2 regions of the Janthinobacterium sp. 75 genome follow, and region 2 is predicted to be linked to the other one. Evidence: riboswitches for the same ligand, from Rfam matches in the RefSeq annotation. Region 2 holds a riboswitch; the other holds the start of a gene.

Region 1 (3,411 bases), 2.7 Mb from region 2:
ATAGTTACAATATTTTCTCGTCATAGTGATATTGGGCAACAATCGGTCCCGCCTTGAACAGCGCTTCCTTCATGGCCGTGTCCAGGCGCGCATCGCGGCGGCGCATCCATTCGAGCAGCATGGCCGCTTCCTTGCGGCTGGTATCTCCCGCATGCGCCAGCACGCGGCGCAGTTCCGGGTCCGTGCACGCCTCGAAACGCTGGCTGTTCAAGTCCAGCGCCTGCAGCGCGGCGATGGTGGCGCCGATGGCGCGGTGCATGTCGAGTGCCGTGGCCGGCAAGCCGGATTCTTCCAGTGGGACGGTGGTCATGCGCATTCCTTTTCGCGTGGTGGTGACATCGGCTGCATTCTCCACCGCGCGAGCGAAAAGCTCAAGCGTCCACGACACGTTTCCCCCCGTTCGGCCATAATCATGATTCAGCAATAGCCTAAACCTCAGCGGCAGGAGCCCCATGTTCAATTTCGACTTTTACAATCCGACGCAAATCCTCTTCGGCCAGGGCCAGATCGCCGCCATCGCCAGCCTGATCCCGCCACAGGCACGGGTCCTGATGACCTACGGCGGCGGCAGCATCAAGCAGAACGGCGTCTACGATGAAGTCAGGGCGGCGCTGGCCGGCCACACAGTGCTCGAATTTGCCGGCATCGAACCCAATCCCAGCTATGAAACCCTGATGCAGGCCGTGGCCATGGTAAAAAGCGAGCGCATCGATTTCCTGCTGGCCGTCGGCGGCGGCTCCGTGGTCGATGGCACGAAGTTCATCGCCGCCGCCGCCCTGCATGAAGGCGAGGCCTGGGATATCCTGGCGAAAGGCGGCAAGGTCGTCGAGGCCGCCCTTCCCTTCGGCACGGTCTTGACCTTGCCGGCCACGGGTTCCGAAATGAATGGCTCGGCCGTGATCACGCGCAAGGCCACGCAGGAAAAGCGCTCGTTCATGAGCCGCAAGGTGTATCCTAAATTTTCCGTGCTGGACCCCTCGAAGACGTTTACCTTGCCGCTGCGCCAGGTGGGCAATGGCGTCGTCGATGCGTTTGCGCATGTCATGGAACAGTACCTGACTTACCCTGTGAACGCGTCCGTGCAGGACCGCTTTGCCGAAGGCATCCTGTTGACCCTGATCGAGGAAGGCCCGAAAGCCCTGTCGCACCCGGACGACTACGATGTGCGCGCCAACGTGATGTGGAGCGCCACCCTGGCCTTGAACGGCCTGATCGGCGTGGGCGTGCCGCAGGACTGGTCCACGCACGCCATCGGCCACGAATTGACGGCCCTGTATGAGCTCGACCATGCGCAAACTCTGGCCATCATCCTGCCCAGCATGCTGCGCGTGCGCAAGCAGGCCAAGCGCGCCAAGCTGCTGCAATACGCGGCCCGCGTCTGGGGTCTCGATGGTGGCGACGAGGATGGCCGCATCGAGGCAGCCATTGCGCGCACGGAATTTTTCTTCCGCCACATGGGTGTCAAGACGCGCCTGGCCGACTACGGCCTGAACCACGCCAGCGTCGACGCCGTCGTGTCCGCCCTGGAAGCGCACGGCATGACGGCACTGGGGGAACAGCGCGACATCACGCCTTCCGTCAGTCGCAAGGTGCTGGAATTGAGTCTGTAAAGGCCTGGCCGGCCTACAGTTTGCGCAGGATGTCGATGCCCTTGTTGAGGGTGAGCGCACACAGCAGGCCGGCAAACACCCCGCACACGGGCGGGCGTTCAGCGGTCAGCAAGGCGAGCAGCAGCAGCGGCCCGACGAACACATGGTACTTCTCATTCAGACGCAAGTTGATCCTGCGCATGTAATCTGCCATCGCCGTTTCCACATCGCAATTAGTAAAAACACATTTTTCCAGAAATGTTCGTCCGCGCTTCCCGTTCAGCCCATGTGTTGTAAAACGGTCAGCCAGTGGGACAGCTGGCCGTGCTTCATGCTAAGCTCTCGGTTCGCTAGGGGTCCTGGAGCAGTCATCCGGGTGAGAGATACCCTTCGTACCTGATCTGGATAATGCCAGCGAAGGAAAGCGCAAAGTACCTCCCTCCTTTGATAGCTCCTGCGTTGGCGCCAGCCGAACAAGCAGCCTGCCGTACTTTTTCCAAGAGACGGCTTGAACCACGAGCAATCTATGTCCACACCGAATTTATCCGTTTCTGTTCTGACCCTGGCGATCCTGCACGCGTTTACCGCGCCCGCCCTGGCCGCAAATGACACCGCCGAAGTGCAGGCCGACACGCAAAGCATGGCCGAAGTCGTCGTCACGGCCAGCAAGGCGCCGGCCGCCAAGCGCGCCTCCGTGGGCGGCTTTTCCGACGCGCCCCTGCTGCAGACGCCGGCGTCCGTCACCGTCATTTCGCAAAAAGACATGCAGGACTTGCAAATCCGTAATCTCAGCGATGCCGTCAAGCTCGACACCAGCATCAACGACGCCTACAACGCCGTCGGCTATGCGGAGCAATTTTCCATCCGCGGCTTCAAGCTCGACAACAATTCCAGCTACCGCAAGGATGGCGTGGCGATTCCTGGCGACACGCAAATTCCGCTGGAAAACAAGGAACGCATCGAAGTGCTGAAGGGCCTGGCCGGCTTGCAGGCCGGCGTGGCCGCGCCGGGCGGGGTGATCGACTTCATCGTCAAGCGCCCCACCGCCGCGCCATTACGCACGGTTACCGTGGAAACGCGCGAACGGGGCACCCTGTACGGTGCCGTCGACCTGGGCGGACGACTGGAAGACACGCGCTTCGGCTACCGCGTCAACGTGGCGGCCGAGCGCCTGCGCTCCTACATCAAGGGTGCGGATGGCAACCGCAAGTTCATTTCCGGCGCCTTTGACTGGCAAATCTCGCCGCAAGCGCTGCTGCAAATCGATGCCGACTACCAGGACAAGGCGCAGGCGACGGCGCCCGGCTTCCAGCTGCTGAACAACACCACCTTGCCGACCGGCATCAGCGCCGACGCCATGCTCAACCGCCAGCCGTGGACGCGCCCCGTGGAAACCGTCACCAGCAATATCGGGCTGCGCTTCCAATACGCATTCAGCGACGACTGGCATGCCACCTTGTCGGCCAACCAGCACTCGTTCAAGCGCGATGACTACACGGCCTTCCCGTATGGCTGCAGCGGGCAAGACCTGTACCCTGGCTTCTGCGGCAATGGCGACTTCGATGTGTATGACTACCGCAGCCTGGGCGAAACGAAAAAGCCCCTGAGCGCGCAAGCCATGATTCAGGGCAAGTTCGCCACCGGTGCCCTGCGCCACGAATTCACGGCCGGCGTATCGACCTTCCGCCGCAAGGACCGCGCCGGCCTGTACGTATACGACTGGGTGGGCGTGAGCAATATCTATCAGCCACAAATCGTCGGCACGTCGCCCGGCGTCACGGGTCCTGTGCGCCTGGTACGCAAGGATACGGAAAACTCCGTC
Region 2 (3,411 bases):
GTGGGGGCCGCACATGGAGCAGAAATGCGCCACCTTGGCCGAATCCTTGGGCAAGGTTTCATCGTGGAATTCGCGCGCCTTGTCCGGGTCCAGGCCGATGTTGAACTGGTCGTCCCAGCGGAATTCGAAGCGGGCTTTCGACAGGGCGTTGTCGCGGATTTGTGCGCCCGGATGGCCTTTTGCCAGGTCGGCCGCGTGCGCAGCGATCTTGTAGGTGATGATGCCGTCCTTGACGTCGGCCTTGTTGGGCAGGCCCAGGTGTTCCTTCGGCGTCACATAGCACAGCATGGCCGTGCCATACCAGCCGATCATGGCCGCGCCGATGCCCGACGTGATGTGGTCATAACCAGGCGCGATGTCGGTCGTCAACGGCCCCAGGGTGTAGAACGGCGCTTCGCCGCACTGCTCCAGCTGCAAGTCCATGTTTTCCTTGATCAATTGCATGGGCACGTGGCCCGGGCCTTCGATCATCACTTGCACGTCGTGCTTCCAGGCCACTTGGGTCAGTTCGCCCAGGGTTTTCAGTTCGCCCAGCTGCGCCTCATCGTTGGCGTCGTAGATGGAACCGGGGCGCAAGCCATCGCCCAGCGAGAACGACACGTCATACGCCTTCATGATTTCGCAGATGTCTTCGAAATGCGTGTACAGGAACGATTCCTGGTGGTGCGCCAGACACCATTTCGCCATGATGGAGCCGCCGCGCGAGACGATGCCCGTCAGGCGCTTGGCCGTCATCGGCACATAGCGCAGCAGCACGCCCGCGTGGATGGTGAAGTAGTCGACACCCTGCTCTGCCTGCTCGATCAGGGTGTCGCGGAAAATTTCCCACGTCAGATCTTCAGCCTTGCCATTGACCTTTTCCAGCGCCTGATAGATGGGCACGGTGCCGATGGGCACGGGGCTGTTGCGCACGATCCATTCGCGCGTTTCGTGGATGTGCTTGCCGGTAGACAGGTCCATCACGTTATCGCCGCCCCAGCGGATGGCCCAGGTCATTTTTTCCACCTCCTCGCCTATCGACGAGGTGACGGCCGAATTGCCGATATTGGCGTTGATTTTTACCAGGAAATTGCGGCCGATGATCATCGGTTCGACTTCCGGGTGATTGATGTTGGCGGGGATGATGGCGCGGCCGCGGGCGATTTCCTCGCGCACGAATTCCGGCGTGATTTCGGCCGGGATGCTGGCGCCGAACGACTGGCCTGGGTGCTGGCGGCCCATCAGCTCGGCCAGGCGTTCACCCATGGGGCCGGAGGCTTTCAGTTCCCGCAAATACTCCTGGCGGCGCATGTTTTCGCGGATGGCGACGAATTCCATTTCCGGCGTGATGATGCCGCGCCTCGCGTAATGCATTTGCGTGACGTTCTTGCCGGCAATGGCGCGGCGCGGCTTGCGGTGCAAATTAAAACGCAGCTCGGCCAGTTTCGGGTCGGCCAGGCGGGCGATGCCGTAATCGGAGGTGGGGCCGGGCAATTCTTCCGTGTCGGCACGTTCCATGATCCACGGCAGGCGCGGCGTATCGAGGCCCGAGCGGATGTCGATCTGCACGTCCGGGTCCGTGTAGGGGCCGGACGTGTCGTACACGTAGATCGGCGGATTCTTTTCGCCGCCGAACGACGCTTCCGTGTCGGATTGGCTGATTCTCCGCATGGGCACGCGGATGTCGGGGCGGCTGCCTTCCACATAGATCTTGCGCGAATTGGGCAGTGGCGCGATGGCGGCTTCGTCGACCGTGGCGGTGGCAGAGAGGAATTTCGGGTTGGCGTTCATTTTGGCTCCTTGGCTAGACTTGCAGCTAGACTATTTATAGCCTGGAGCCAGCTAAGGAGGTTCGGAATTGCGCACGCGGAAAGGCGGGGTGCGTTCATCCTAAAGCTTCCCTTCGCTGGCATTATCCAGATCAGGTTCGGAGGGTATTTCTCACCCGCGCTTGCACTGTGTTTCCACAGCGAAAGGCAGGACCCCTAGCGTTTGCCGCCTTGCGGCAGCGAGCCAATTATACGCGGTTCGCGCCGCGTGGCCAGATGATTTCTTGCTTTGTCGCCTATGTGCATCTGCTGCAATGCAGCAGATGCCGGCACGTCTATTTCTTCTTGCCCCAGCGCCAGGCGGTCGGTTCGCCCTTCCACTGGCACACAGCGATCAGCGCGGCAACGATGGCCACTTCATACACGATATAGCCTGCCAGCATGGTTTGCGGGGGAAACAGGAAGGCGCCGCAGGCGAACAGCGCCAACGCGGCCAGGAACACCAGCCAGCCCTGCCACGTGATGGGCAAGCCCCAGCCCCAGCCATAGGTCTTGGCGGGAAACCAGTAGGAGGGAGATTTGTCAGCCATGGTGCTTTCCTTGTGGATGTCGATAGCAGCAAGTATAAATCAGGCGCTGCGATGACGCTCCGTGACATCGAGGCCGATACCGCGGTAGCCGATGAAGCGGCTGCCATTGTCGAACATCGGTTCGCCGCTGACCTGCAGGTACTGCGTGCTGCCATCGAGGTTGGCGCGGCTGTAGATGAAGTCGAGAAACGGTTCGCGCGCAGCAATCTTGGCATCGAGCAAGGCGCGCTCGGCCGCGTTCCAGCGCTGCGGCTCTTCCTCGCTGCCGATGCCCAGCATTTCAGCCACGGGACCGGAAAAGCGCGTCAGATTGCCTTGCGCATCCTGTTCCCAGTACCAGTCGGACGACAGTTCCGTGAAGCGCTGGAAGCGCGCTTCGCTTTCGCGCAACTCCGCCGTGCGCTCTTCCACCATCAGTTCCAGCGACTTGTTGTATTCGGCCAGCTTCTGGTACAGCAAGCGCACTTCCAGCATATTGTGGATGCGCGTCTTCACTTCCACCAGGTCGAAGGGCTTGCTGACGAAATCCTTGGCGCCCGCCTGCAGCGCGCGCAGCTTGTGGCCTGGCTGGGCAGTGATCACCAGCACGGGCAGATAACTGCCGGCCTCGATGTCGCGCAAGCCTTCCATCACTTCGAAGCCATCCATTTCCGGCATCTGCAAGTCGAGCAGGATCAAGTCGTAGCGGTGCTGCTGATGCAGCGCGCGCACGGCTTGCGGGTCCATGGTGGAAGTGATGCGCGTATATCCGGCATTGCGCAGCACCTGTTCCAGCAGCATGACGTTAGCCTCCTGGTCATCGACGATGAGAATGCTGGCGTTCAGGATCTCGGTGGCTTGAAGCATGGCGGTGTTCCTAAAATGAAGTGCTGAATTAGCGTACTGTGTGAATGTCGTCGGCCAGGCCGTGCTCGGCCGCATGGTGCAGGGCCACGTCAAGCGCATCCATGAATTCGACGACCTTGATCGGCTTGGTCAGGTAGCGGAAGAAGCCCGCTTCCAGGCCTTTCTCGATGTCGCGCGGCACGGCGTTGGCGGACAGGGCCATCACGGGAATGTGGCTGGTGAGCGGA

The links. Region 2 has a riboswitch for thiamine pyrophosphate ahead of thiC (phosphomethylpyrimidine synthase ThiC). Riboswitches for the same ligand answer to the same signal wherever they lie in the genome.
Region 1: linked by a shared signal. The riboswitch ahead of C8C89_RS12810 (TonB-dependent siderophore receptor) and the one ahead of thiC (phosphomethylpyrimidine synthase ThiC) in region 2 are both predicted to bind thiamine pyrophosphate.

The regions. Positions count from the first base shown of each region.
Region 1 covers NZ_SORD01000001.1:2,818,635-2,822,045, reverse strand. The annotation lists gene C8C89_RS12825 (hypothetical protein) at 5-310, opposite strand; gene C8C89_RS12820 (iron-containing alcohol dehydrogenase) at 453-1,610, shown strand; gene C8C89_RS12815 (hypothetical protein) at 1,624-1,803, opposite strand; TPP riboswitch at 1,932-2,029, shown strand; gene C8C89_RS12810 (TonB-dependent siderophore receptor) at 2,116-3,411, shown strand, end outside.
Region 2 covers NZ_SORD01000001.1:168,554-171,964, forward strand. The annotation lists gene thiC (phosphomethylpyrimidine synthase ThiC) at 1-1,770, opposite strand, end outside; TPP riboswitch at 1,861-1,976, opposite strand; gene C8C89_RS00840 (hypothetical protein) at 2,084-2,338, opposite strand; gene C8C89_RS00845 (response regulator) at 2,378-3,184, opposite strand; gene C8C89_RS00850 (PAS domain-containing hybrid sensor histidine kinase/response regulator) at 3,213-3,411, opposite strand, start outside.